DNA from 2 places in the Azospirillum sp. TSH100 genome. Region 2 is predicted to be linked to the other one. Evidence: predicted binding sites of a transcription regulator. Region 2 holds the regulator's gene; the other holds the start of a gene.
The links. The regulator HrcA, encoded in region 2, represses chaperone genes, less so after heat shock. The targets are predictions, from matches to a motif close to GTTAGCACTCNCCNNNGGNGAGTGCTAAC.

Region 1: groES (co-chaperone GroES) is a predicted target of HrcA. The motif match lies at 10,533-10,561, and genes of this name have one in related genera.

What each region holds. Positions count from the first base shown of each region.
Region 1 is NZ_CP039634.1:1,269,040-1,283,842, reverse strand. Features, by position in the region: gene E6C72_RS06110 (ATP-binding protein) at 1-1,228, shown strand, start outside; gene E6C72_RS06105 (substrate-binding domain-containing protein) at 1,251-1,787, opposite strand; gene E6C72_RS06100 (LysR substrate-binding domain-containing protein) at 1,996-2,889, shown strand; gene E6C72_RS06095 (zinc-binding alcohol dehydrogenase family protein) at 2,925-3,950, opposite strand; gene E6C72_RS06090 (hypothetical protein) at 4,205-4,477, shown strand; gene E6C72_RS06085 (hypothetical protein) at 4,498-5,670, opposite strand; gene E6C72_RS06080 (response regulator transcription factor) at 5,815-6,507, opposite strand; gene E6C72_RS06075 (DMT family transporter) at 6,943-7,860, opposite strand; gene E6C72_RS06070 (hypothetical protein) at 7,878-8,219, opposite strand; gene groL (chaperonin GroEL) at 8,490-10,133, opposite strand; gene groES (co-chaperone GroES) at 10,182-10,472, opposite strand; gene E6C72_RS06055 (hypothetical protein) at 10,991-11,242, shown strand; gene E6C72_RS06050 (lysozyme) at 11,433-11,927, shown strand; gene E6C72_RS06045 (COX15/CtaA family protein) at 12,028-13,101, shown strand; gene E6C72_RS06040 (Crp/Fnr family transcriptional regulator) at 13,176-13,862, opposite strand; gene ccoS (cbb3-type cytochrome oxidase assembly protein CcoS) at 14,021-14,224, opposite strand; gene E6C72_RS06030 (heavy metal translocating P-type ATPase metal-binding domain-containing protein) at 14,130-14,803, opposite strand, start outside.
Region 2 is NZ_CP039634.1:849,413-864,215, forward strand. Features, by position in the region: gene E6C72_RS04055 (DUF6691 family protein) at 1-270, shown strand, start outside; gene E6C72_RS04060 (creatininase family protein) at 371-1,117, shown strand; gene E6C72_RS32600 (DUF4347 domain-containing protein) at 1,173-3,965, opposite strand; gene hrcA (heat-inducible transcriptional repressor HrcA) at 4,440-5,480, shown strand; gene grpE (nucleotide exchange factor GrpE) at 5,537-6,136, shown strand; gene E6C72_RS04080 (response regulator) at 6,295-6,660, shown strand; gene E6C72_RS04085 (DUF1848 domain-containing protein) at 6,668-7,552, opposite strand; gene E6C72_RS04090 (NifU family protein) at 7,635-8,192, opposite strand; gene E6C72_RS04095 (universal stress protein) at 8,350-8,859, opposite strand; gene E6C72_RS04100 (TIGR02186 family protein) at 8,878-9,663, opposite strand; gene E6C72_RS04105 (sulfite exporter TauE/SafE family protein) at 9,663-10,580, opposite strand; gene E6C72_RS04110 (coiled-coil domain-containing protein 30) at 10,691-11,224, opposite strand; gene E6C72_RS04115 (hypothetical protein) at 11,323-11,802, shown strand; gene E6C72_RS04120 (adenosine kinase) at 11,909-12,919, opposite strand; gene E6C72_RS04125 (EI24 domain-containing protein) at 13,118-13,813, shown strand; gene E6C72_RS04130 (polymer-forming cytoskeletal protein) at 13,950-14,803, shown strand, end outside.

The sequences.
Region 1 (14,803 bases), 420 kb from region 2:
CGCGGAAATGCAGATGCGCCACGCCGCCGCCTTCCTGGGCGGGCTGTTCGATGCCGACCGCGATTTCTGGTATCCGATGCTGGTGGTGGTGGACGAGGCGCAGCTGTTCGCCCCCTCGGCCGCCGGCGAGGTCTCGGACGAGGCGCGCAAGGTCTCGCTCGGCGCCATGACCAACCTGATGTGCCGCGGGCGCAAGCGCGGGCTGGCCGGGGTGATCGCCACCCAGCGCCTGGCGAAGCTGGCGAAGAACGTCGCGGCCGAGGCATCCAACTTCCTGATGGGCCGCACCTTCCTCGACATCGACATGGCGCGCGCCGCCGACCTCTTGGGCATGGAGCGCCGGCAGGCGGAGATGTTCCGCGATCTGGAGCGCGGGCACTTCATCGCGCTCGGCCCCGCCTTGTCGCGTCGGCCGCTGCCGCTGCGCATCGGCGCGGTGGAAACCCAAGGCCGCACCGGCAGCCCGACCCTGATGCCGCCGCCCGCCACCCCGGTGGAGGACGCCCGCGACCTGATCTTCACCACCACCGGGCCGGAGCCGCCGCGCTACGTCCGCCGCCCCTCCACCTCGGCCAGCGCCGACCTGATGGCGCAGCTGGCGCGCGGCCGCCCCGCCGCCCCGCCGCCCTCTCTCGACGATGAGGCCGAGCAACCCGCCCTGCTGCCGCTGGAGCCGGAGGAAACCCCGGAACAGGCCGCCGAGCGCGAAGCGCAGTATGATGACGTGCTGGCCGAGGTGCTGGCCGACCCGGAGGCGCCCTACCGCTCGCTCGCCGTTCTCTACCAGGATTTCCTGGTGCGCTGCCGGGGCCGCGGGGTGGATGGCGACCGGCTGGCCCTGCCCGCCTTCCGCCGCCGTCTGGCGACCGCCCGCGCCGGGGCCGGCAGCGGCGACGATCCCGCCTGGCAGCGCGCGACGGAAGTCGCCGCCACCCTGGCGGAGGACATCCAGCCGGTCTTCCTGCTGCTGGCCCGCGCCGCGCTCGACCATGCCCCCTGCCCGTCGGACGCCGACGTGGCGCGCGCCTGCGGCAGCCGCTCGAAGGGGCGCGGCCGCCGCCTGCTGACCTACATGGAACAGCGAGGCTTCATCGCCAGCCGCAGCGGCCTGGGCAACACCCGCGCCATCGCCCTGCCGGCGCTGGGCTGGGAAACCGCGCTGGGCGACCCCAACGCCGACGATGCCGCCGACGCGTCCGACGAAGGCGGACTGTTCGCGGCGGGGTGAGGCGTCCTCAGCTCCCCGCCGGTCAACTCCCTGTCGTCGGCGCGCTCACCGGCTTGCCTGTCTGGCCCCAGCTGGCGACGAAGTCGTTCACGCCGGGGACCGCCATCATGTGCGAATCCTTGACGTAGACGAAGCGCTTCGGCCCGAACCCATATTCGGTCAGCGTGATGCCGGCGGCGCGGCAGCGCTGATACTCGGCCGCACTGATCGGACGGTCGGAAGCCACCATGTCGGGATGGTCCAGCCCGACCCCGCCACAGAAGGCGCGGAAACCGGTGGCGGTGCCGCGGGCGTCGAGATGCGGCTTGGTGTCCGGCCCGCCGGAATATTTGGCGGCGGCCTGATCGATCGTGCCGCGCAGGGCCGGGCTGCCGACGATCCAGATGCCGCGGGCTTCCGGCGGCGGCTTGGGCACGGCCGGCGGCGGAAGGGCGGCGGTCTGTTGCGGCGGCGGTGTCAGGCCCGGCATCTGACAGCCGGCGAGCAAGGCCGCAGCGGCGAGTGCCAGGAGCAATTGTTTGGAAGCAACTTTGCCGGCCGTCGCCGAAAAACGGGTCATCGGGCGTCTCTCTCCTCAAGCATCGTCAGGCATCCGGATGGCAAGACCCTGGAGGCTGACAATGAGAACGCCCCGGCCCGACTTCAACGGGCCGGCTTAAACGGCCGGGCCCCATCTGTCCGACGGCTTGCCCCAACGCACCGCTCGCCATCCATGAACATCTGCAATAGAGTGCGCAGAAACCATCATTATCCGGAATTCATCCCCGATGCCCCTGCCCGACCTGGAGATCGACGCGCTGCGCGCCTTCGTCACCGTGGCGGAGGCCGGCGGCTTCACCGCGGCGGCGGAGCGGCTGGGCCGCACCCAGTCGGCGATCAGCGTCAAGATCAGGAAGCTGGAGGACACGCTCGGCCGCCGGGTGTTCGAGCGCACCAGCCGCTCGCTGGCGCTGACCCATGACGGCGAGCTGCTGATGGGCTATGCCCGCCGCCTGCTGGATCTGAACGACGAGACGGTGCGCCGCTTCGCCGAACCGGCGGCGGAAGGCGAGCTGCGGCTGGGCGTGGCCGAATATTTCCTGTCCGACCATCTGCCCCATGTGCTGCGCCGCTTCGCCAAGCAGCACCCGCGCCTGCACATCGACGTGCGGGTGGGCATGTGCAGCGATCTGGTTTCGGCGCTGGATACCGGCGATCTGGACCTCGTCATCTCGCGGCGCGATGCCGGCGACAGCCGCGGCCGCGTCATCTGGACCGAGCCGATGCGCTGGATCGCCGCACCGGGGCTGGAGATCCCGACCGACGGCCCCCTGCCCTTCTGCGCGCTGCCGGCCCCCTGCGTCTTTCGCAACCGCGGGCTTGCGGCGCTGGGCGAAGCCGGGCGCCCTTGGCGGGTGGTCTACACCAGCGCCAGCGTGATGGGGGTGCAGGCCGCCGTCCGCGCCGGGCTGGGGGTGGCGGTGCTCAGCGAGTCCTCGGTGCCCGACGGCGTGCGCCGGCTGGGGGTGGAGGACGGGTTGCCCGAACTGGGCAACGTCGAAATGGCTGTCTTCGGCGAGACGCCGCGCAACCGCCGCCTCGCCGAACCGCTGGTGGGCTTCATCCTGGAGAGCCTGTCGGCGCTGCGCCCGGCCCGCCCGCCGCTCGCGCTGGCCGGGTGAGGGGGCTGGCCGAGCCGGGACGCCGGAACAGCCGGTCAGAAGCCTTCCAGCACGATCTTGCCGCGCGCCTTGCCCGATTCGATCAGGCCATGGGCCTTGCGCAGGGTGGCGGCGTCGATGCGGCCAAGTGTTTCCGTCAGGGTGGTGCGCAGCGTGCCGGCGTCGACCAGCCGCGCCACCTCGGTCAGCAGCTCATGCTGGGCGATCATGTCGTCGGTCTGGAACAGCGGCCGGGTGAACATCAGCTCCCAATGCAGCGAGACGCTCTTGCGCTTCAACAGGCGGACGTCGATCGGCTCGGGATCGTCGATCAGGCCGATGTGCCCCTGCGGCGCCACCAGTTCGACCAGATCCTGGAAATGGCGGTCGGTGGCGTTGGTGGAAAAGACATAGTCGACACCGGCCAGCCCCAGCGTCTTCACCTGATCCGCCATCGGCCGGCTGTGGTCGATCACGTCATGGGCGCCAAGCTCGCGCACCCAGTCGGCCGTCTCCGGACGGGACGCGGTGGCCAGCACCCGGACCTTGCTCAACCGGCGGGCCAGCTGGATGGCGATGGAGCCGACACCGCCGGCGCCACCGACGATCAGCAGCGACTTGCCCTCACCATTGTTGTGGGCACCCCCGTCACGCGGCAGCCCCAGCCGGTGGAACAGCATCTCCCAGGCAGTGATGGCGGTCAGCGGCAGGGCGGCGGCTTCGGCGACGCTCAGGCTGGCCGGGCGGGCGCCGACGATGCGCTCGTCGACCAGATGATATTCGCTGTTGGTACCGGGACGGTCGATTGAGCCGGCATAGAACACCGCGTCGCCCGGACGGAACAGGGTCACCTCCGGCCCGACCGCCTCAACGGTGCCGGCGGCATCGAAGCCCAGGATGCGCAGGTCGCCCTCGGCCGGGGCGGCGTTGCGGCGGACCTTGGTGTCCACCGGGTTGACCGACACCGCCTCAACCCGGACCAGCAGGTCGCGTCCGGTGGGCGTCGGGCGGGCGATCTCGACGTCGATCAGCGCGCCGGCATCGGTGATGGGCAGGGACTTACGGAAACCAACGGCTTTCATGATGGCCTCGTCTTCTGAAGGGGAGGAAGTCGAAGCACAGGATGGCGGTATCCGGCCGATGGGTGAAATTCATAGTTCTTGTTTCATCCATCCGAAACCGCAATGAATGGCCGGCGATGCCCCACCATTCGGGGAACCCACCTCGAAAATCGCAACGCCGAAGGGATATGGAATAGCCGGGCGGGCTGGGGTGTTCATGCAGATGACCGGCCTCATCGCCGAACCCGGTCCTTTGTAAGACAGGAAGTACGGCCATGCGCACCACCCGTCCAAGGATCCTGACCGCCCTGCTCCTCGCCGCGGGTGCCGCTGCGCTGTCCGGCTGCGTCGCCTACGACCCCTATTATCCGACATACCGTGAGCCGGTGGTCGTTCCGCCGCCGACCGTCTATGCGGTGCCACCGCCGGTGGTGGTGGGGCCGGGCTATTATTACCGCCGTCCCTGGCATGACCATTGGCGTGGCGATCGCGGCTGGTATGGACCGGGACGCGGGTGGGGTCCGGGCGGACCGCGCGGCTGGCGCTGATCCGCAGAGCCCGAGCGGGTTCAGGCGGCGTCCGCCACGCAGTCCGCACGGTTGCGCAGCACCAGGACGGTATGGTCGTCGTCGCTCACCGCACCGTCGCGCAGCAGGACCAGCGCCGCCAGCGTCGGCTCGACCCCATGCAGGTCGCGGTGGATGAACAGGGCGGGCAGCCGGGCGCAGCCACCGCTGTAGAGCACGACATGCTCCCCCGGTCCCCAACGCAGATGGACCGAGGCGGGAGCCAGCGGGTTGAAGCCGATCATCGCCCAGCGGGCGCCGAGCGCCGTGATCTCCTGCCGGCGCACCACAGCCCCGGCCAGGGTGCCGAGTGCCGTGTAATCCACCGCGTCGGCGTCGAAGCGCAAAACCGCGACGGCCGACCGTCCGATCCGCGTCAGGGCCCGGTCCTGGGACAGCCCGAGTTCGGGCCGCCCCTTCAGGTCGCGCCGGATCGCATTGACCACGACCGGAGCCGGCAGGCCGGGCACCGTGGCGGCGACCACCGCCTCCATCTGCCCGACCACGGCGGGTGTCATCATCGTAAGGGATTGCGGCGGACACCCCTGCCCCTTGCCGGCGTCCTCAACGGATACGGCGGTTGCGGAGCCCGCTTCGGTGATCGTATCGCCGTCGACCATCAGGGCGATTCCGCAGGGACCGTCGCCGCTGCGGGCGGGGGCACAGCTGACGAACCAATGGTCGATGAAGGGCCCCCCCCGCGCAGCCTCGCCGCCGCTGCGCTCGACCATCACCGCGCCGGCCTGTGCCAGGGCATCGGCCGCGGGGGCATCGTCCGCACCGGGCCGCAGGACGCGGGTGAGAAGCGCCGTCCCGATTCCCGGCGTGGCATGGATGTGGAACCGGTCGGCCTGGCCGCGCACCGCTTCCAACGCGGCATCGAGCGCGGGAAGCCCGGCATTCGCTGCCAGTGGCGGCGGCAGGCAGACCGTGGCGGGATCGCGATCGTAGGCAAGGCATTCGACACCGGCCCCGCTCCGCATCCGGGCGATCAGGACGGTGCCGTCCGGTCGGCCCAGAGCGTAACCGGCGACAGCCATCACCAGCCGGTCGAGCCGGGCCGCCTCGTCGGACGGCAGCACTCCGTCAGCCCGTTCTGCCGCGATCCGACGCGCCGTGGCTATATCGTCGGGCGATGCCACGGCGATGCGACGGTGACCATGGTCGGGGAACATCGGACCGCTCCTGTCAGCGTTCTGGTTGCTGTTCCCCAGAACTTTACAATCCTCTTCCGGTCAAGCCCACGGATAAGGACTCGTCCGCCTTCAATTTTCAACCGACCCGCGCCGACGGAGTCACGGCACCCGGGCATGGCGGCATCAGGATGCCGCCACCTCCATCAGCGCCGGCTGGCGCATGGCAATCGCATGGGGCAGATCGCGCCCGCGCAGCATCTCCGCCGCTTCCCACAGGCGGCCCAGCCCGACGATGGAGCGGCAACCGGTCTTTTCCATGATGCGGGCGCGATGGACCTCCACCGTCTTGATGCTGATGCCCAGCTCCCAGGCGATGGTCTTGCTCTGCTTGCCGTCGACGATCAGTTCCAGAACCTCCGACTCACGGCGACTCAGCAGGGCGAGGCGGCGGACGGCATCGCGGCTGCGATCACGCTGCTGGGCATGCGGGCTGCCGGAGGCCAGACAGGCGCGCAGCCGCTCCAGGAAGGCGGGGATGGCGAAGGGGCGGGCGATGCAGTCCACCGCACCGGCCTTCATCGCGGCGACGGCGGCGTCGACATCCCCCTGCTCGGTCACGACCAGGACCGGCAGGTCATGGCCGTGCAGCGAGGCTTCGGCCATGAACTCCATGGCGCTCATGTCCGGCAGGTCGCTGCGCAGGACGATGCAGGAGGACCCGGTGCCAAGCACGGCCAGCGCATCGGCGGCGGTGCTGTGGACACGGCAGGCGATGCCGACGGCGCCGAGCGCCCGCGAAAGCGTGCTGCGCGACAGCAGGTCGCCATCGACGATGTGAACCAGGCAGGTGGTTTGCGGGTAAACGGGCGCGGACATTTGCAGGGGCATCTTGGGACCTCCACCACATCGGACCGGCGAACAGCGCCGGCTCCACATGACGGTCGATCCGTGAGCGAACCGCCGTCATGACCGACATTTTAGCGGTCATCCCTTATTGACCGCCGCAGGCGCGAGGGATAGCGGGGATGTCTAAAAGGATATCGGGGATATTATACCGGCGAAGTTCCCAATAAGAACGCCAATCATTGCGCTATCCGGTGGGGCACCACAAAACCACATGGCGAACTGCACAAGTATTTTCGCAAACTCTAACGAAATGAGAACTATTCGCACCAACCCAACGCTGCCCAAACTTTATCACAGGATAAACAACATCACCCATTTCGTTCATTGCACTGTCAGGGTTTGAAAATAACCGCCTTTGGATCTTAACGTTCCGCATTGTCTTCCCGGCCGGAACCCTGCCGGTGGTCAGGCCCGGCGGCGGGTCGCCAGGACGATACCGGCGGCGATCAGGGCGATGCCGATGCCATGATAGAGGTGCGGCTGTTCGCCCAGGAACAGGATGGCCAGCAGACTGCCGAAGACAGGAACCAGATGGATGGCGAGGCCGGCGGTGTTGGGGCCGAGCAGCTCCACCGCCCGGTTGAAGCAGAGATAGGCGGCAATGGACGGGAACAGCACGGTATAGCCGACCGCCAGCAGGGTGATCCCGCTGGCCCGGACCGGATGGCCGCTCAGGCTTTCCCAGAGATAGAAGGGCAGCAGTTCCACCGCGCCGATGGCGAAGGTGACGACGACGAAGCTCAGGCCGTGGATGGCCGGCCGGCGGCGCAGCAGCGTGGTGTAGGCGGCATAGATCACCACCGCCGCCAGCATCCAGACGTCGCCCGCATTCAGTTCCAGCCCCAGCAGGGTGCCCGGATCGCCGTGCGAGATCAGGGTCATCGCACCGGCCAGCGAGACGGCGATGCCGACGCCCTGCATCGCCCCGATCCGGTCGCGGAACAGCACGAGGCTCATCAGCACGATCATCACGGGCATCGACGACTGCAACATCACGCAATTCAGCGCGGTCGTCGTGGTCAGCGCGATGTATTGGAAGGTGTTGTAGATGCCGATGCCCAGCGTGCCCAGCAGCAGCACGCTCTTCCACCGCGCCAGGATCGGCGTGATGTCGTGGCGCAGGTGCGGCCAGGCGAAGGGCAGCACGATCAGCATGCCCAGGCACCAGCGCCAGAAGGCCAGCCCGATGGGCGGCACCGTCCCGGCGACCGCCCGTCCCAGGACCGCGTTGCCCGCCCAGAACAGGGGCGGCAGCATCATCAGCAGCCAGGCCTGATCGGCGAGACGGGATCCTTTGACGGTGGCGGTGCGGCCGGCGGGCATGGCGCTGTCCCGTACCGTCAGCTGCGGCGGCGGGGCGAGGCGAAGACGCTCGCCGCGGTCACCGCGGCGCTGCGGTCGCCGCCGTCTTCGGCGCGAAAGACGCTGGGGCGGGCTTCGCGGCGGGGATGACGGGGAGCGTCCTCGCGGCCTTCCCGGCCCTCGCGGGGCGGCTTGGCGGGTTGACGCAGTTCGGCGTCGAGTTCGGCGATGCGCTTGACCAACGCTTCACGGATGGCGGGGGCCGCGTGGGCTTTCAGCGTCGCCAACTGCTCCTTGAGCTGAACCAGCTGACGCTGCTTCTCCTCGCGGCTGCGCTTGATGGCGACGTTGTCGGAATGCTGGCCCTCGAAGGAGCGCATGGAACAGGCCCTCGTTGAAAAATACGGAAGTCAGGAGGCCGGCGCCCCACGCTGGAGGGCCCGGCAAGAGAGGGGCGGATTATTGGGAGGCGACCGCGGCAAAGCAAGACGGACTTCGTCTTGACATTTCAGGATCGCGGCGTGCTGCGACCACACCTTGCCCATCCACCCGAAAGAAGTCCGCCCAAAAGAAAAGGGCGCCCCCTTGCGGAGGCGCCCCTTTCCGAACCGAAGAACGGTCAGACGACGGGCTATCGGACGGTGGGCCGATTAGAAGCCCATGTCGTCCATGCCGCCCATGCCGCCCGGCATGCCGGCCGGAGCAGCCTTCTTCTCCGGCTTCTCGGCGATCATCGCCTCGGTGGTGATCAGCAGGCCGGCGATCGAGGCCGCATCCTGCAGGGCGGTGCGGACCACCTTCACCGGATCGATGATGCCGGCGGCGACCAGATCGGTGAACTCACCCTTCTGGGCGTCGAAGCCGAAGTTGGTGTCGGTCTGGTCCAGCAGCTTGCCGACCACGATCGAACCGTCGGTGCCGGCGTTGTAGGCGATCTGACGGACCGGAGCCTGAAGGGCGCGGCGGATGATGTCGATGCCGACGCGCTGCTCGTCGTTGGCCGGGGTCAGCTTGTCCAGGGCCTTGGAGGCGTACAGCAGGGCGGTGCCGCCGCCGGCGACCACACCCTCTTCCACCGCGGCGCGGGTGGCGTGCATCGCGTCGTCAACGCGATCCTTGCGCTCCTTCACCTCGACCTCGGTCGCACCACCGACGCGGATGACGGCGACGCCACCGGCCAGCTTGGCCAGACGCTCCTGGAGCTTCTCGCGGTCGTAGTCCGAGGTGGTCTCCTCGACCTGGGCGCGGATCTGGCCGCAACGGGCTTCGATGTCGGCCTTGTCGCCGGCGCCGTCGACGATCGTGGTGGTCTCCTTGGAGATCACGACCTTCTTGGCGGTGCCCAGCATGTCGAGGGTGACGTTCTCGAGCTTGATGCCGAGATCTTCGGAGATGACCTGGCCGCCGGTCAGGATGGCCATGTCCTCCAGCATCGCCTTGCGGCGATCACCGAAGCCCGGGGCCTTGACGGCGGCGATCTTCAGGCCGCCGCGCAGCTTGTTGACCACCAGGGTGGCCAGCGCCTCGCCCTCGATGTCCTCGGCGATGATCAGCAGCGGACGCGAGGACTGGACGACGGCTTCCAGAACCGGCAGCAGCGGCTGCAGGCCAGACAGCTTCTTCTCGTGCAGCAGGATGTAGGGGTTCTCGAGGTCCGCGACCATCTTGTCGGCGTTGGTCACGAAGTACGGCGACAGGTAGCCGCGGTCGAACTGCATGCCCTCGACGACGTCCAGCTCGGTGTCCAGGCTCTTGGCCTCTTCCACCGTGATGACGCCCTCGTTGCCGACCTTCTCCATCGCCTGGGCGATCATCTTGCCGATCTCGGCTTCGCCGTTGGCGGAGATGGTGCCGACCTGGGCGATCTCGTCGTTGGTCGTGACCTTCTTGGCGCGGGCCTGGATGTCGGCGACGACGGTGGCGACGGCCACGTCGATGCCGCGCTTCAGGTCCATCGGGTTCAGGCCCGCGGCGACCTTGGTCACGCCTTCGCGGACGATGGCCTGGGCCAGCACGGTGGCGGTGGTGGTGCCGTCACCGGCCAGATCGTTGGTCTTCGAGGCGACCTCGCGGACCATCTGGGCGCCCATGTTCTCGAACTTGTCGGCCAGCTCGATTTCCTTGGCGACCGACACGCCGTCCTTCGTGATGCGCGGAGCGCCGAAGGACTTCTCGATCACGACGTTGCGGCCCTTCGGGCCCAGCGTGACCTTCACGGCGTCGGCGAGGATGTCAACGCCACGCAGCAGCTTCTCGCGCGCGGTGGGGCCGAACTTGACGTCTTTGGCAGCCATGTCTCGATTCCTTTAACTTGCAAATTTCGAAGGATACGGGCGGAGGACTTAGGCCTCGATGACGCCCATGATGTCGGATTCCTTCATGATCAGGTAATCGACACCTTCGATCTTCACTTCAGTGCCCGACCACTTGCCGAACAGGATGCGGTCGCCGGCCTTGACGTCCAGCGCCACGACCTTGCCCGACTCGTCACGGGCGCCCGGGCCGACGGCGATGATCTCGCCTTCCTGCGGCTTTTCCTTGGCCGTGTCGGGGATGATGATCCCACCCTTGGTCTTGGTGTCGGACTCCAGACGCTTGACGACGACGCGGTCGTGCAGCGGGCGGAACTTCATGGAATGCCTCCTTGGATCAAGGCTTGGTTCTGACTGACGATAATTGGCGCGGGCGGGGCTGTTAGCACTCCATCCCGGCGAGTGCCAGACAGCTAATCGAAGCGGTTTGGGGATTCAAGAGGCTCGTTTCGGAATTTGGCGAAAATGCCGGCGGCATTCGGCGAAACCTGTCGCCAAAATACTGATTCTATTGGATATTTCTCATTTCGCCGATGGGCTGCCGCAGTCAAGATTTCTTCAAACGGTCACGAAGGACCCGACCGTTCCGGCGCCGGACAGCCGTTGCCGGGGCAGCAGGCAGGGACCCGCGCCCCCTTCAGGACAGCCCGGACTCCGCCACCCGCCCCTCCTACCCGACCGGGAGACCGCGCATGGCCAATCTCGTCCCGCAACTCCGCGACTTCCGCCTGCACCGATCCGCGCCCCGCCTCACGCTCCTGTGATTTCCATCACAGCGCGATCCATCGGTATTGGCTAAAATTTTATCTAATGCCGATGTTGGTGAGGTGGAGGACGCTATGATGGCGAAGCGGAAGGCCGGACGCTGGACCGGGGTTCCCGCCGCCGGCCGCATCCGGAGAATGCCGCCGGGGGAAAAGCGGCCGGCCCATACCGCTTCCGATCAGATCCCGGGCAAGCGGACACGCTGGCGGGACCGGGAAAGCCGGCTGGTGGAGGCTCTTCTGGAGGTCACCACCATCGCTGGCCTGTTCGCGCTGCTGTTCGCCCTGTTCGTGCTGTTCGGCGCCGCGCAGACCCTGGCGCCCTGAGATCGTGATGCCCCCGATAAGCGAGAACCAGATAACCAAAGATCCTCGGCAGACCATTTTCCGGGCGGGGTCTGCGCAATCCGCGACAATTTTAAACGCCGCCTTCCCGTTCAGCGGGTATCTCGCATAGGATCGCCCCCGATGCGGGCGGCCACACCCCGCCCGGCGCGCCAACCGGGAGATTTCATCCATGACCACCAAGCCGGTCTGCCAAGCCGCGGTCGATCTCGTGAAGCATTTCGAGGGCCTGTACCTGAAAGCCTACCTGTGCCCGGCCGGCGTTCCCACCATCGGTTATGGCCATACCGCCGGTGTGACGATGGGCGAAACCATCACCGCCGATCAGGCGGACGCCTTCCTCGCCTCCGACCTGACCGAGGCCGCCGGCCGCGTCGACGCCCTGGTGAAGGTGCCGCTGAACGCGGACCAGCGCGGCGCGCTGTCCTCCTTCGTCTTCAATCTCGGTGCCGGCAGCCTGCAAAGCTCGACCCTGCTGAAACTGCTGAATGCCGGTGATTACGCCGGGGCCGCCGGCCAGTTCGGCCGCTGGGTCTATGCCACGGTGAACGGACAGAAGACGCAGCTGCCGGGCCTCGTCGCCCGCCGTGCGGCGGAGGCGGCGCTGTTCCAGAGCCAGACCGCCCAGCCCCAGGCCGGCGTCACCACCGCCGACGGCACCGTCTGATCGGGGCCTGATCCGGCATTCCCGGCAAGAGCCGTTTGACGGGACGGGATGTTCGCCCCACATTTGCGGACATCCCACCGCCGCGCTCCGGAATGCCGCCTTGACCGCCTTTGCCTCCGACAGCCTCGACGCCGCCGCCCGCCCGAATCCGAATCGGCCCATCGCCGTCTGGCTGCTGATCTGTGCCGCCATGGTGCTCGCCATGGCCGTGATCGGCGCCATCACCCGGCTGACGGAATCCGGCCTGTCGATGGTGGAATGGAAACCGCTGATCGGCATTCTGCCGCCGCTGTCCTCGGCGGAATGGAACCGGGTGTTCGACCTCTACAAGGCGACGCCGGAGTTCCGCATCTACAACAGCCACATGGATCTTGCCGGGTTCCAGTCGATCTTCTGGTGGGAGTGGTTCCACCGGCTGTGGGGCCAGCTGATCGGCTTCGTCTTCCTGATTCCGTTCCTGCGTTTCTGGATGCAGGGCCGCATCTCGGCGGAGCTGTGGCCGAAGCTCGCCGGCCTGTTCCTGCTGGGCGGGCTTCAGGGCGGCATCGGCTGGTTCATGGTGAAGAGCGGGCTGGTCGATTCGCCGAACGTCAGCCATTACCGGCTGGCCCTGCATCTCAGCACCGCCATCCTGATCTATGCCCTGCTGCTGCGCACCGCGCTTGGCCTGCTCGACCCGCTGCCCCTGGCCGGCTGGCGGCCGGAGGCGGCATCTTTCCGCCGTCATGCCCGTTGGGCGCTGGGGCTGGTCGCCGTCACCATCGTCTGGGGCGCCTTCGTCGCCGGGTCGGACGCCGGCTTCGCCTACAACACCTTCCCGCTGATGAACGGCCACTGGATCCCGCCGGAGATCGACACGCTGACGCCGTGGTGGCTCAACCCGGTCGAGAACACCGCGGCGATTCAGCTGATCCACCGAACGCTGGCGATCCTGACCGGCGTCGTGGTTCTGGTGCTGACCGCCCGCGTCCTGAACGCCCGCCTGCCCGGCCGCGCCGGCCGCGCCGCGCTGGCGGCCGGCGCGATGATCCTGCTGCAGATCGCCATGGGAATCGCCACGCTGCTGACCGTGGTGTGGGTTCCCATCGCCGCCGCCCATCAGGCCGGTGCCATTCTGGTGGTGTCGATGCTGGTGTGGCTGCTGTTCGAGCTGCGGCCGATCGGCCGGAAGTGATCGATCCAAGGCGCGACCGATCACATTCCGACCGATCACGGGGAGCGCTCACGGCGAAGCCGCAGCGCCCCGCCTTACGCCCCTTCGGCCAGATCGTACATCGCGTCGATGTCGGCGATCAGGACCTTGTTGCCTTCCTGGAGCGAGATCACACCGGCGGTCTTCAACTGGGTGAAGGTGCGGCTGACGGTTTCGGTGGTCAGGCCCAGATAGTCGGCGATGTCGGCCCGGCTCATCGGCACGAAGACCGGGTTTTCCTTGTGGCCGCGGCGGGCGGCGCGCTGCGACAGCATCAGCAGGAAGGAGCAGATCTTCTCCTTCGCCGTCTTGCGGCCGAGCAGAAGCATCTGGTCCTGGGCGGCGGCCAGCTCGTTCGACGCCATCGAGAACAGGCGCCGCTGCATCTTGGGGAATTCCTCCAGCAGCGCGTCGATCTTCTTGCGCGGGAAGCGGCAGAGCGAGGCGCTGGTCACCGACTCGGCGGTGTAGGCATAGCTGTCATTGACCGCCAGACCCAGGAAATCGCCCGTCACCAGGAAGCCGGTGATCTGGCGGCGCCCATCGGGCAGCAGCTTGTACAGCTTCACAGTGCCGGAGGTGACGTTGTAGAGCGCGTCGGCGGCGTCGCCTTCGGCGAACAGGGTGTGGCCGGCATCGATGCGCACATTCTGCAGAATGTCGGCAAGGCGGCGCAGTTCCTCGGGTTCCAGCGCGGCGCACACCGTCAGGCTGCGCACGGGACAGGCCCCGCAGGGATTCATTTCCGTCGCAGCGCTCTTTTCCCGCGCGCGAACCATATCAAAAGGTGGCATGGACGAACCCAGCCTGTCATTCCGCATGGGGCCATATTGGTGGCAATCGCTGAGAATCGCAACCTCGCACGCATACAACCTTTTCTTTGCCCATACGGGCTTTGGCACTATTGTCCGCGAACCGCTTCCGCCGGTTTGGGCGACTCACCTCCCGCGCGGGGCGCCACCGGCAGATCGTCGTCGAAGAGGACGCGGTGGGCAGCCCCGTCCAGATCGTCAAACTGACCGGACTTCAGCGCCCACAGAAAGGCGGCCAGCCCCAGGCCGCCCAGGCTCAGCGCGATCGCGATCAGATAGAGAAGCTCGTCCATCACCCGAATCCTTACCCGGCAATTCCCGAACGGCACTGTCCCGCACGGGAAGATCCTTGACGACGGCGCCGCGGGCCAGCCGCAGCGCGTTCAGAATGACGATCAGCGACGACGACGACATCGCCAGCGCCGCCAGCAGCGGCGTCAGCATGCCGCCCATCGCCAGCGGGACCGCGCACAGGTTATACACCAACGCGATGCCGAAATTCTGCCTCACCAGACGGCCGGACCGGCGGGAAACCTCCACCGTCTCGACGATCGGGCGCAGCAGCCGGCCCTGGAACACCACATCGGCCGCGGTCTGGCTGACATCCACCGCGGTGGAGGGCGACATCGACACCGCGGCGGCGGCCAGTGCCGGGGCGTCGTTCAGCCCGTCGCCGACCATCAGCACGGTGCGGCCCTGCGCCGCCAATTCGGCCAGCGCCGCGGTCTTGTCGGCCGGTGTCTGCTCGGCCCGCCAGTCGGCGATGCCCAGCCGCTCCGCCACCGCCGCCACCGCGCCCCGGCGGTCGCCCGACAGCAGCCTCACCTCCAGCCCGCGCGCCGTCAGCTCCGCCACCACGGCGGCGGCATCGG
Region 2 (14,803 bases):
GCCCGCCGCAAGCCGGTCTCGGTGCTGGGCGACCCCATCTCCCTGCCCGACCGCCGGTTGATCGACGCCCGTCTGGTGGGTGGGGCCGCCCTGTTCGGGTTGGGCTGGGGGCTTGCGGGGATCTGCCCCGGCCCGGCTCTGGTACTTGTGGGCAACGACGGCCTGTCTGCGCTGCTGTTCGTGGCATCGCTGCTCGCCGGTGGCTGGGTCGCCGATGTCCTGCCGCCCATCCTGCGCAGGTCGCGGACCGGGACGCGCCGGACCGCGTAAGCGTCCGTCGCATGGCTCCCGCCACACCGGACGGGGTTGGTGGGGAAAATCCACCGGCCTATGTTGGTGGAACCAATCACCCCGGCGGGAAGAGGCAAGCGTGCAACTGCATCTCAGCACCTGGAGCGAGGTCGAGGCCTATCTGAAGACCTCCAAGGGCATCATCATGCCGATCGGCTCGACCGAACAGCATGGGCCGAACGGGCTGGTCGGCACCGACGCCATCTGCGCCGAGGTCATCGCGAAGGGCGTCGGCGACGCCACCGGCGCGCTGGTCGGCCCGACGATCCCGGTCGGCATGGCGGTGCACCATATGGAGTTCCCCGGCTCGATGACGCTGAAGCCGTCGACACTGATCGCCCTGCTCCGCGACTATGTCGGCTCTCTGGCGGAACACGGGTTCGAGCGCTTCTTCTTCGTCAACGGCCATGGCGGCAACATCGCCACGGTCCGCGCCGCCTTCTACGAGATCTATGCGGAGAACCGGGCGCTGCGCGGCCGCGACGCGCCGGACCTGCGCTGCACCCTGGTCAACTGGTGGGAGAATGCCGAGGTCGGCCGTCTGTCGCGCGAGCTGTACCAGGGCAAGGAGGGGTCGCACGCCACCCCCAGCGAAGTGTCGCTGACGCAATACGCCTATCCCAACTCGATCAAGACCGCGACGATGGAGCCGGAACAGGCGCCGGCCGGCGGCTTCCATGACGCCCGCGACTTCCGCCGCCGCTATCCGGACGGCCGCATCGGCTCCGCCCCCGGCCTCGCCCGCCCCGAGCATGGTGAGCGCCTGTACGAGGCGGCGGTCGGTGCCATCGCCACCCAGTACCGCAACTTCCTGGCGGAAGACTGAGACGGCAGCCGCTGAGACGGGGACCACGGGGCGGTGGCCCCCGCCTCAGCGGTGGTCAGAGGTAGAAGTTGGACGCGGACAGGGTCAGTGTCCCGGACAGCGACAGCTCCATGTCCGGCAGACTGTCGCCGTTCCTGTCGGCGGAGACCCGCGTCGTGCCGTCGGCGAGCGTCCGGTAGGACAATTGCCCGGCAACTCCGCTGAAGGCGGCAGTGCCGATGAAGGTGAAGGCCTGATCGCCCCACAGGGCGCTGTTGGCGTCCACCTTCCGCAGGTCGATGATGTCCTGACCGGCGGCGAAGTCCTGGATCAGGTCGGCGGCGGCGCCGACGCCGCTGTCGATGTGGCTGGTGAGGACGAACAGGTCGGCGCCAGCCCCGCCGATCAGGGTATCGGCACCGCCGCCACCGGTCAGCGTGTCGTCCGCGGCACCGCCGGTCAGCCGGTTGTCCAGCGCATTGCCGATGCCGTCGAAGGATCCCGCACCGTCATAGATCAGGTTCTCGACATTGTCGGTCAGACGGTAGGACGAAATCAGCGAGTGGACGGTGTCGATGCCTTCGTTCAGGAATTCCCTGACGAAATCACTGCTCATGTCGACATAGTAGATGTCGTCGCCGAGATCGCCGCGCATGGCGTCGGAACCGGTGCCGCCGTCGAGGATGTCGTTCCCGGCACCACCGATCAACCCATCGGCGCCAGCGCCACCGAGCAGCGTGTCGTCACCCGCCCCGCCCCACAGGTTGTTGGTGCCCGCAGCGCCGATCATCAGGTCGCCGTAGGCCGTTCCAATGACGTCGTCGATGCTGATCAGCACATCGCCGGCAGCAGCGCCCCCATTCACCCCGGTGGCGAAATCGATGACGATCGGACCCGTCTCTCCAGCGTAGGTCACGGTGTCCACGATTCCGTCGCCGCCGTCCAGCGTGTCGGCCCCGGCGCCGCCGATCAGCGTGTCGTTGCCGCTGCCGCCAAGCAACCAGTTGTTGCCGGCATCGCCGATCAGCGTGTCCTGGTAGGACGAGCCCCGGATAATCTCGATCCCGTCGAAGACGTCGCCGGCCGCGTCACCGGTATGCTGCCCCGTCGCCAGATCGATCTTCACCGACGTGGTATAGCGCACGGTGTCGATGCCGTCGCCGCCGGACAGCAGGTCCGCCCCGGCGCCACCCTCCAGCGTGTCGTTGCCGGCCCCGCCCTGGAGCTGGTCGTCGCCGCCGGCCCCGTACAGCAGGTCGTTCCCCGCCCCGCCGAGCAGCGTGTCGGACAGCGCGTTGCCGGTCAGGTTGTCGTTGCCGGCCCCGCCGTCGATCGTCCAGTAATCGGGAGCGCTGGCGACGAAATAGTCGTTGCCGGCATAGCCGGTATAGGTGCGCTGTTCCACCAGGTTGGTGACGGCGATGGTGAAGGTCTGGTCGTTGCTGATGGGCTGGCCGTTGCTGTCGGTGGCGCGGACGACGATGCTGCGGCTGTCACCGATCCCATAATCCAGCCACTGGTTGGAGGCGACGGTGACCACCCCGGTGGTGGAATCGATGGCGAAGGAGCCATATCCGTTGTCGGCGAGGCTGTAGGTGACAGTTTCGCCGATGTTGGGATCGGTGGCGAACGCGGTGATCCCAACCACGGTGCCGACGGCTGCCCGTTCCGAGACCGTGTTGGCCGCCGTATCGACATCCACCGGCCGGGTCGGCCGGTCGTTGCCGTCCAGCACGGCGATGGTCATGGTGGTGGTCGTGGTGATCGAGCCGTCGCTGACGGCAACGACGATGTCGTGGCTGGACGCCGTCTCGAAATCCAGCAGGGTGGCGTCGGCCACCGTCACCAGACCGGTGGCGGAATCGATGGCGAAACGCCCGCCGGCATCGTCGGCGAGGCTGTAGGTCAGGAAGGTGCCTTCCGAATCGACAGACCGGGCATACAGCCCCACGGTGTCACCATTTTGCGCGGCCTCCGACACCTCGTTCGGAGCGTCGTCAATGTCGATGGAGAAGGTCGGCGCCAGATTGATGTCGACCACTTCGTCGTCGAAGATCAGCCGGTCGATGCCGGACATGGTATCGGTGTCACCCGACGCCAGATGGATCACCAGCCCCGGCTGCGACAGGTCGTAATCGGCGCGGTTGCCGGTGAAGACCGCGATATCGAGCCCATCATCGCCGATCAGCGAGTCGCTTCCGCTTCCGCCGATCACTATGTCGTTGCCGGCATCACCCCAGAGCAGATCATTGCCGTTGCCGCCGATGATGCTGTCGTCGCCATCGCCTCCGCCCAGATTGTCGTTCCCGTCATAGCCGAGCAGGGTGTCGTTTCCGGCATAACCGACAAGGGTATCCTCATACAGATTGCCCTCCAGGTAATTGTCTCCGGCATCGCCTTCGAGCTGGACCAGCAGATGCGGCCAGGACTCCCGTCCCGCGCCCGGCGCCGGCGCCGCCGACGGCGACCCGGCGGTCACATCCAGATCCCAGCACCCGCCCTGCCCGGCATCGCCCACCGGGCGGCTGGCTGCGGCGACGCCGCCACCACTCCATGCCGCCAGCGCATCGACGAAACGCCGACCCGCCGCACCGGCACCGGTCCCGCAGCCGTAGAGCAGCAGATCGGCGGAAGACGAACCGCTGGGAACAGCTTCCAGAAGCCGCGCCCGGTCGAGCGGGCGGCGACCCAGCCTGATGCGCCCCGGTTCGCCATGGGCGACCAGATGAATGGCCGCCGGTTCTTCAGCCAACGCCGCGGTCAGCGCAGCAAAGCCATCCTCGTCAGACCCGACCAGCCGCACCTCGACCCCGTCGCGGCAGGAGCGCAGCAGCCGGTCGAGGTCGGGAAGGGCGGCATCGGCCAGCATGATTTCACGTGGAAGCCCACGACCGCGATCGGGGGTTGTGACGCCTGACCGGAAGTGATGCGACGCGCAGGAGGCCATGGATCGTTCCCTTCATTGCATTATGCCGGCTTTGCCGGGCCATATCGATCTCGGACAGAAAGTTAGGTAGTGAATTATCTTTGCTTTCGTCCTTTACGGAGAGTATTGGCAAAAGTTATCAACTTTTTAAAAAAAGATACGGATTTTCCTTACCCATGGGTTGTCCCCTGGGGTGGGACGACCTCATGACCCCCGATGGGCGGCGGTGGAGGCAAAACCGGAAGCAAAGGGACAAGGGCGAAATGCCGCGGGTAGGAGCAGCACAGCGTGGCGTCGGCGCGCATGGTTGCGGGCTTATCGGCCCGACACGTTGATTCGGTGATCGGACCTGCCTAAATTCGGACCCGTCGGCACTCCGGTCCGACAGCGGCAGCAGACCGAACCGTCAGAAGGCCCATGATCAACGAGCTGAACCAGCGATCGCGCGAGATCTTCCGGCTGATCGTCGACGCCTATGTGGCGTCGGGCGAGCCGGTCGGTTCGCGCACGATCTCGCGGCGGCTTGGCATGGCCTTGTCGCCCGCCACCATCCGCAATGTGATGGCCGACCTGGAGGAGCAGGGGCTGCTCTACGCCCCGCATACGTCGGCTGGCCGCATCCCGACCGACGCCGGGCTGCGCATGTTCGTGGATGGCCTGCTGGAGATCGGGTCGCTGACCGAGGACGAGCGCGCCTCGATCGAAGCGAAATGCTCCGCCTCCGGACGCGCCTTCGCCGACGTGCTGGGCGAGGCGTCGACCATGCTGTCCGGACTGTCGCACTGCGCCGGGCTGGTGGTGGCGCCCAAGACCGACCGGCCGCTGAAGCACATCGAGTTCGTGTCGCTCGGCCCCGGTCGCGCCCTGGTCGTCCTGGTCAACGAGGACGGTCTGGTCGAAAACCGGGTGATCGAGGTGCCGATGGGGGTGCCGACCTCCACCCTGCAGACGGTGTCGAACTTCCTCAGCGCCAAGCTGGCCGGCCGGACGCTGGAGGAGGCCCGGCAGGACGTCATGCAGGAGATCGAACAGCAGAAGACCCAGCTGGACGAGCTGTCGCGCAAGGTGGTTGCCGCCGGTCTGGCGACCTGGGCCGGCAGCGGCGGGTCGAACGCCGGCCAGCTGATCGTCCGCGGCCAGTCCCGCCTGCTGGAGGACGTGACCGCCCTGTCCGATCTGGAGCGGGTTCGCGGCCTGTTCGAGGCTCTGGAGACCAAGGAGACGATGCTGCGCATGCTGGACGCCACCGGACGCGGCGACGGCGTGCAGATCTTCATCGGCGCCGAGAATGTGCTGTTCAGCCACTCCGGCTGCTCGATGATCATCTCCCCCTTCCAGAACAGCCGGGAACAGGTGATCGGCGCCATCGGCGTCATCGGCCCGACCCGCATCAACTATGCCCGCATCATTCCGCTGGTGGATTACACCGCGAAGGTGGTCAGCCGGCTGATCGGCTGAACACCACCCCCGCCTCACTCCCTCCGCCTTTTGACGAAGCAAGAATTGAGAAAACCATGAGCGAAGAGCAGAACAAGCCCTCCGACGCCACGGTGGAGCCGACCGAGGCCGCCGCCGACACCGCCGCCACCCAGACGGATTCCGGTTCGCCTGAGGACCGCGTCGCCAAGCTGGAGGCCGAGGTCGCCAGCCTGAAGGACCAGCTTCTGCGCGCCATGGCGGAGACGGAGAACACCCGCCGCCGTGCCCAGCGCGACCGTGAGGACGCCAGCAAGTTCGCCGTGTCCAGCTTCGCCAAGGAGCTGGTCTCGGTCGCCGACAACCTGCGCCGCGCGCTCGACGCCGTGCCGGCCGAGGGACGCGAGCAGGACGAGATGCTGAAGGGTCTCGCCGTCGGCGTCGAGGCGACCGAACGCCAGCTGTTCGCCGCCTTCGACCGCGCCGGCATCAAGAAGCTGGACCCGGCCGGCGAGCCGTTCGACCCGAACTTCCATCAGGTGATGTTCGAGATCGAGAACACCGGCAAAGCCGCCGGAACCGTCGTGCAGGTCCTGCAACCCGGCTACACCATCCACGGCCGCCTGCTGCGCGAGGCGATGGTCGGCGTCGCCAAGGGCGGGGACGCCGGCGGCCAGCATGTCGATACGAAAGCGTAACCATATCGCTTCTGCAAAGCCCCCGCTTCGGCGGCACTGCCGACGGGCCGGGGGCTTCCGTGTTATGTGGTATAAGGGACGCCAGCGGTTGACGGTTGGCGGGAAATTGCCTAGGGCTTTCCCGTAATTCTTTCGGCCTACAACCGGAGCCGCCAGCTATGCCCAAGAGCGTCCTGACCGTCGACGATTCCAAGACCATCCGCGACATGGTCGGGTTCACGCTGAAAGGCGCCGGCTATGAGGTGGCGGAGGCGTCGGACGGCAATTCCGGCCTCGCCCTCATCAACCAGCGCAAGTTCGACTGCATCATCACCGACCTGAACATGCCGGGGCTGGACGGGCTGGCGCTGACCCGCGCCATCCGCGGATCGACACTCAACCGCGCCACCCCGGTCCTGCTGCTGACCACCGAAGCCGACCCCGCCAAGAAGACCGCCGGCCGCGAAGCCGGCGCCACCGGCTGGCTGGTGAAGCCCTTCAATCCGGAAAAGCTGGTCGAGACGGTGCGGAAGGTCTGTCCGTAAGGATGGATCAGGGAGCGGGAGCCCGCCGCGCCACCAGAAACTCCTCTTCGGGATCATGCGCGGCGAACCGCCGTCGCGCCATTCCGCGTTCGGCAACGGCATAGCAGTAGACGCAGCCGTGCGGACAGCTGTCATAGTCGCCGATGTCGCGGCTTTCCGCACACAGGCAGCCGGGCCGGTTGCCCTTCTCCCGCGCAGTCACCGGATGTCCCGCAACGTCCGACATCCGGGTCGCGTCGACGCAGCGCGCCGGTGCCGTGCCGGGTATGCCGGCCAGCTCCGGCTGGGTACAGAGAGTCAGCGCCATCCCCTCCCCCGCCGCGATCCCAGCCAGTTCCACCAGCAGCGCGCGTTTTTCTTCCCCCTTCGGATCGCGCCAGCCGATGCCGGCAGCGGCAAGGTTGCGGGCGGTCTTGCGGTAGGGCTGGAGGAATGACACCACCGTTTCGTCGGTGATCCCACGCAAGGCATGGGCGATCCGGGCGAAGCTCTCGCGGTGCCAGTCCAGCGGGGTGGCGTCGGTCAGGGCGATGGGATCATAGCGCCAGACCGCGGCACGTGGTCCCCAGCGCTCGCGCACCTGTATCATGTGACGGACCGCCATCTCCCAGGCGGGGACCGAGCGCTCAAGTACGGTCGGCAATCCGGTGATGCTGTACTGCACGACGAAGGGAAAGCCCCGCTCAGCCACGCTGTCGAGCGCCGGCAGGAACGGTCCCAGATTCTTGGTCCAGAAGATGAAACCGTCGACCGCAGGCCGGGTCAGGTCGATGCGGTAGGTCTGGCCGCCGTAAGGATTGACCATCCGGCAATGACCGGCGTCGAGGCGGTTCAGAAACCAGCGCCCGTAGAAGGCGGGAATGTCGGTCTTGTAGCTGGCGGATATGATCATGCAGCCAGCATGGGAATGCCGGCCCGCCGCATCAAGGGCGGACCGGCATAACCAGGGCCCGGCATGACCGGATCAGCGATCCTTACTGGACCGCGCGGACTTCGACCACTTCGGGAATATAGTGGCGCAGCATGTTCTCGATGCCGTGCTTCAGCGTGGCGGTGGAGCTGGGGCAGCCGGAGCATGCCCCCTTCATCGCCAGATAGACGACGCCGCGCTCGAAGCCCTGGAAGGTGATGTCGCCGCCATCCTGGGCGACCGACGGGCGGACGCGGGTGTCCAGCAGCTCCTTGATCTGCTCGACGATCTCCTCGTCGTCGGCGTTCGCCGCCGCGGCATGGCCGTCGCCGCCTTCCTCCAGCAGGACCGGGCGGTCGGCGGTGAAATGCTCCATGATGACGCCGAGGATCGACGGCTTCAGCAGGAACCAGTCGCGCGCGTCGGTCTTGGTGATGGTGATGAAGTCGGCGCCCAGGAACACGCCGACGATGCCCTCGATCTCGAACAGGCGCTGGGCGAGCGGCGAACGGGCGGCATCCTCGCGGCTGGTGAAGTCGGCGGTGCCGCGTCCGAGCACGTCACGCCCCGGCAGGAACTTGAGAGTCGCCGGGTTGGGCGTCTGCTCGGTCTGAATGAACATGGTCTGGTCCTCCATCGGCGGCGGAATGGAACCGCCGGCGCGCCCGGGATTGGGCCGCGGCACGATTGGGGGGAAATTTGGGCCGAAACGCCGGGCGGATCAAGGACCCGGACTGTGTGGGTATTCGGCATCCGGCATGCGTCGGCCCTATCCTTACTTATGTGATCGCCTCCAGCGCCTCGTTGCTCAACCCGCCGGGGACGATGGTCAGCGGGATGCGCAGCCGCCCAAGGCCGCGGCCGGTGTAGTAGGAGATCAGCGGACCGGGGCCCTCCGGATCGGTGCCGGCCGCCAGAACCAGGATGGAGATGCTCGGCTCCTCCCCGATCAGGGCCAGCACCTCCTCGGTGCGGTTGCCTTCGCGGACATAGAGCGCCGGCAGGGTGCCGGTCAGCTGGTTGACCTCGCGCGCCAGCTTCTGGAGCATCTGCTCCGCCTCGGCGCGCTGTTCCTCGCGGATCAGGTTCTCCACCGCCAGCCAATGCTGCATCTCGCCCTTTTCCAGGACGGTCAGCAGCGCCACCTTGCCGCCCGACTTGCGGGCGCGCAGGCAGGCATAGCGGAGCGCCACCTTCAGCTCCGGGCTGTCGTCGACCACCACAAGGAAGATGCGCACCGGCTTGGCTGCCTGCGGTTCCGGCGTCGTGGACTGCGTCGCGTCGGTCATCTCTGTAACCCTCTCGGCTTAGACCCGGCGGAATGCGGCGCCGGCCGCCCAGCCGGCCGCGATGGCGCCGATCACGGCGGCCACCCCGTAAGTGACCGGGCGGTTCCGGGCGAAGTCCGACACTTCGGCGCTGAACCCGATCTTGGACACCACCAGCGGCGTGGTCTGGGCGCTGACCACCTCGCCGTCACGAATCAACAGGGCTTCGACATTGTAAAGCCCGGTCGGGACATTGGCCGGGAAATATATGTTGGTGCGGAACAGCCGTTCGCCCAGGAAGGCGACCTGCCCCATGGAGATGGCGTAAAGTCCCTGGCGCTGCTTGTTGCGGATCAACGCGCTGCGGTAGGCGGCGAGTTCTTCCGGCGGCAGGGTGGTATCGGCTGCCAGTTGCAGCTGCGGCAGGCCGAGCTGGTGGCGTTCCAGCACCGGCCGTCCCACCAGCTGGTCGAGCGGGCGGCTGACCGCCACCGTGTAGAAGCTGGGCACCTGGTCGAAGCGCAGGCTGTCGGTGTTCATCCACATGCCGGCCACCCGCTGCTTGCGGCGGACGGTGGCGGGAGCGCGCGGGCCGGTGACGACGATGGCGACGTCGCCCGCCCCGTCGGTGGTGCCGAACAGCACGACCTCGGTTCCGGTGAAGCCGGTGGTGATGGCGATCAGATGGCTCGACAGGTCGGCGACCAACTGCTGCGCCCACACCGTCGCCGCCACCGTGCCGCCCAGCAGCAGCCCGGCCAGCGCCGCTGTGGCCTGCACCAGTCGACGTTTGGCCGGCCGGCGTTTCGTGCCCCCTGCCGCCATCACCGCAATCCCATGGTCAGGGTGAACAGGTCGTCGGGGCGGGAGAACAGGTCCCAGGCCAGCTTCAGCGCCACCGCCACCACGATCAGAGACAGCGCCATCCGGGCGGTCTCGCCGCGCAGCCGGGTGCCGGCCTTGGTTCCGAACTGCGCGCCGATCACGCCGCCGATCAGCAGCAGAAGCGCCAGCATGGCGTCGACCGTCTGGTTGGTGGCGGCCTGGAGCAGGGTCGCCGCCGCGGTGGTGAAGATGATCTGGAACAGCGAGGTGCCGGCGACCAGACCGGCCGGCATGTTCAGCAGATAGATCATCGCCGGCACCAGGAGGAAGCCGCCGCCGATGCCCATGATCGCCACCAGCATGCCGCCGACAGCACCGATCCCCGCCGGCAGCAGGGCGGAAATGTACAGCTTCGATCGCTGGAACCGCATCTTGAAGGGCAGGCCGTGCAGCCAGATGTGGCGGTGCAGCTTGCCGCGCTTCGCCGTCGGCGCCCGGCGTCTCAGGATGGCGCGGCTGCTCTCCACCAGCATCATGCCGCCGATGGTGCCGAGGAAGAAGACGTAGGACAGGGTGATGGCGATGTCGATCTGGCCCAGCCGCTGGAGGATGCCGAAGATCCACACCCCGAACGCGGTGCCGACCACACCGCCGCCCAGCATCACCACGCCCAGCTTCACGTCGACGTTGCCGCGCCGCCAATGGGCCAGAACGCCCGACACGCTGGCGGCGACCAACTGGTTGGCCTGGGTGCCGACGGCGATGGCGGGGGGAACGCCAATGAAGATCAGCAGCGGCGTCATCAGGAATCCGCCGCCAACCCCGAACATCCCCGAGAGGAACCCGACGAGCCAGCCCATGCCGAGCACCAGAAGCGCGTTGACCGACATCTCGGCAATCGGCAGGTAGACTTGCATGGAGGGGCGCATCAGTCGGCAGCGGCGGGAGAGGCAGCTTACCCGAGCCGGTGCCGGTGCGGAAGACCGCAGCACCAGCCTTTGGGGTTAGGACCGGGACCGGACAGACCTCAGGATACAGGTGCGTGGAAGAAGACCTGATAGCCGGCCTTGTGCGGGAATACGTGCTCCGCCTCGCGGCGGGCGGACGGAAGATCCAGGGCGTGCACCACCACCCGGTTTCCATAGCGCCAGGCCGGGTTAACCGGCTTTCCGGCGGCGCGGGCAGCGGCGGCGACGGTGGTGTCGTACTGCGCCTCCGCCCGGAAGCCACGCCGGTTGCCGCCGGGAGTGCCGAGGATGTGGAGAAAGACCGGCGGCTCCTTGTCCAGCGTGTCGATCTGGCGCTGAAGATGGTTGACCCGCTGGTCGGCGGCGGTCAGCCTGCCCTTCGCTTCCTCCAGCCGGCAGGTCAGGTCGGCCAGCGCCTCGGCCTCGGCACGCTGGCGTTCCTTGAGCGGAACCACCGACTGGCGCAGCCGGTCGAGCCCGGCGACCCGTTCCCAGCTGCGCCGGATGCCGACCCAGCACAGATGGCACAGCACCGCCAGCGCCGCCACCAGCGGAACCGCCGAGTCGAGGATCGTCCGCACCGCCTCCATCATCCCTCACTCCCCGATGCGCCGGCGTCAATCGTTGGCACGCCCGTTGCTGAACTGCCGCCGCAAGCACGCAAGGAGCGTGCCGGGAACGCGGAGGGACAATGGGCGCGCAGACGCCGCTGCTGCTCGTGCTGGAGATGGTGATCCTGATGGCCTGCCTCAGCTGGATCACCGTGTCGATCCTGCGGATCGGCAACCGGATCGCCTCCGTGCAGCGCCGGCGGGCGCAGCTGCATCAGGGCAGGACCGAACTGACCCAGACGACCGACTCCCTGCGCCGCGACCTGCGCCGCCAGGAAACCGAGCTGCGCCAGCTGGAGGACACCATCGCCGTGCGCAACGCCCAGGCGGTGGAATTGCAGACCCGGCTGAACGAACTGCGCCGCCACGGGCCACGGGAATACACGCTGATGAACGAACGCTTCGGCGAGAAGGACCGGCTGTGGCTGCTGACCGTCCCGCGGCCGGACCGGCCGGAGCGCTGGGCGGTGGCCGCCCCGGACAGCGGAACAGCGCTGGCGCTGCTCTGCGCCAGGATCACGGTGCCGGAACGGCCGGTGGTGGACGACCAGCTGAACTGATCCCGAAACGGAAGCCGCACAAACGGAACCGGCCACAGTTGCAAAATGCAACGCGGCCGGCAACGTTTTCGCGATCTGAGGTGCAGTTCGCCCCTGGGGAGTTACTTCAGGCCACAATGCCCTTCGCAGCGACCAGCTCGCGCAGGTTCACCTCCGGCCGGGCGCCGACATGGCTGATGATCTCGGCGGCGGCGACGGCGCCCAGACGGCCGCAGACCGCCGGAGGCAGGCCGCGGGTGTGGCCGAACAGGAAGCCGGCGGCATAGAGGTCGCCGGCGCCGGTGGTGTCGACCACCCGCTCCACCGGCTCGGCCACCACCTCGACCACCTCGCCGGCCGACACGATGACGGCGCCCTTCTCGCTGCGGGTCAGTGCCGCGGTCTTGCCCAGCCGTTTCACCGCCGCCAGCGCGTCCTCGAATTTGTCGGTGCCGTAGAGGGCGCCGATCTCATGTTCGTTGGCGAACAGGATGTCGACATGGCGTTCCACCAGATCGACGAACTCGGCATGGTGGCGGTGGACGCAGAAGCTGTCGGACAGCGACAGCGACACCTTTCGGCCGGCGGCGTGCGCGATCTCCGCCGCCTTGCGGAAGGCCTCCTTGGCGCGGGGCGGGTCCCACAGATAGCCTTCCAGATAAGTGACCTGCGAGCCGGCGATCAGCGCCTCGTCGATGTCCTCCGGTCCCAGCTCGACGCAGGCGCCGAGATAGGTGTTCATCGAGCGCTGGGCATCCGGCGTGACGAGGATAAGGCAGCGGGCGGTCGGCGCCCCGCCCAGCAGCGGCGCGCTGTCGAAGGCGACACCGGCTGCGCGGATGTCGTGGCGGAACACGTCGCCCAGCTGGTCCTTGGCGACCTTGCCGATATAGGCGCCGCGCCCGCCCAGCATGGCGATGCCCGCCATGGTGTTGCCGGCCGAGCCGCCGGAGACCTCGACGCCCGGCCCCATGCGGCCATACAGCTCCTCGGCGCGGGCGGCGTCGATCAGCGTCATCGCCCCCTTCTCGATGCTGTTGGCGGCGAGGAAGGCGTCGTCGGCGTGGGCGATCACGTCCACGATGGCATTGCCGATGCCGGTGACGTCGTAGGCGGCATCGTGGGTGGACGTGGTCATTGGCTCTCCTGACAGGTCGTACGGTGAAGGTGATGTTGCGGCGCGAGTATAGCCGCCGCCGCCCGCATCACAAGCGCGGCCCCGGCCCGCCACCCATGGAGAGGCGAAATAGCGCGACCGGGGCTGGAACCCGGCGCCCGGCCACCGTAGATATGCGGGCGGTTGTGCGTCCATTCCCCACCGCCTTACGGACCGCCGATGATCCGCGCCCTTCTGCTTGCCTTCGCCCAGCTGTCCGACCCGCGCGTGCGCCGGGTGGTGTGGATCGGGGTGTTCGTCTCGCTGATCGCCTATGTCCTGCTGGCCGCCGCCGCGTCATGGGCGCTGTCAGCGACGCCGCTGACCGGCTATGGCTGGGTCGACGCCACCATCGACGTGTTGGGTGGGTTGGGGGTGCTGGTGCTGGCGTGGCTGCTGTTCCCGGCCACCGTCGGCACGGTATCGAGCTTCTTCCTGGACGAGGTGGTGGAGCGGGTCGAGGCCCGTCATTACCCCGCCCTGCCCGCCCCGCGCCATGCCGGCTGGCTGGAGGAACTGGCGACCGCACTGCGCTTCCTGCTGCTGGTGCTGGCGGTCAACCTGCTGGCCCTGCCGGTCTACATCTTCGCGCCGGGCCTGAATCTGATCGTCTTCTACACCATCAACGGTTATCTGCTGGGGCGGGAGTATTTCGAGATGGTCGCACACCGGCGGATGGACCGTGCCACCGCCCGGATGATGCGCCGTGCCACCCCGCTGAAACCTTTTTTGGCCGGGGTCGTCATTGCCTTTCTTTCGACAATCCCCTTCGTCAATTTGCTGGTCCCGGTCGTCGCCAGCGCCTTCATGGTTCATGTCCTACAGTCCATGTCGGCGCCCCTTGCAGCAGGCCGGACGACCGTGATACGCCGCTAGGCGGCACGGCTGCAAACCGTCGCCCGCCCGGACACCGGCCGCGGCGACCGCCTAACCGGCGGTGCGCCTCCGGCACCGGGCCTCTCGACTTCCAGGCCATCCCGCCACCCGCATGTCCAGATTGGGGGAACCGCTCATGCTGTTCGGACGAAAGACACCGCCCGCCGCTCCCAAGGCCGACAGCCCCGTCCCGCCGCAGCCGGGTGTCCGTCCGTACACCCCGGGCGAGCCCGGCGCCGTGTCGTCGCCGCTCGCCTCCCTCAACACTCCGGCACAGCCGCCGGGCCCGGGAACGCCCGCTCCGGCTTCCGCCCCGACCACCGCTGTCGCTGCCGGAGCCGCCGCCCCCAGCATGGCCCACGCCCTGGCCGACACGCAGCAAGCCGCTCCGGCCTATCCCGACCTGCCTTCCGCCTCGAAGGGACCCGACATGAACAGCATTCCCAAGCCCCCGTCCGCGCCGTCCGTGCCGGGTGCCGGCTTCAAGACCGACGTGCCGCGCCGTGTCGTCGACATGCCGGGCTCGGCCCCGCGCCAGCCGTCGATCCCCGTCGCCACCCCGGCGGCCGCTCCGGTGGCACAGGCTCCGGCTGCCCCGGCCCCGATCGCTCCGGCCATGCCCGAGCAGCGGCGGCTGACCGTCGGCCGCGACATCTCGCTGACCGGCGAGATCGGCTCCTGCGACGTGCTGGTGGTCGAAGGCACGGTCGAGGCCAAGCTGCGTGAAGGCCGGCTGGTCGAGATCGCCGAGAGCGGCCTGTTCAAAGGGTCGGTCGACATCGAGGAGGCCGACATCGCCGGCCGTTTCGAAGGCGACATCGCCGTCCGTGGCCGCCTGACCGTGCGGTCCACCGGCAAGATCACCGGATCGATCCGCTATGGCGAACTGGCGGTGGATGCTGGCGGCCAGCTGGTCGGCGACATTCAGCTCTACAGCGCCAAGACGGCCGCCGCTCCTGTCCAGGCCGCGCCGGCTCCCGTCGTCGAGCA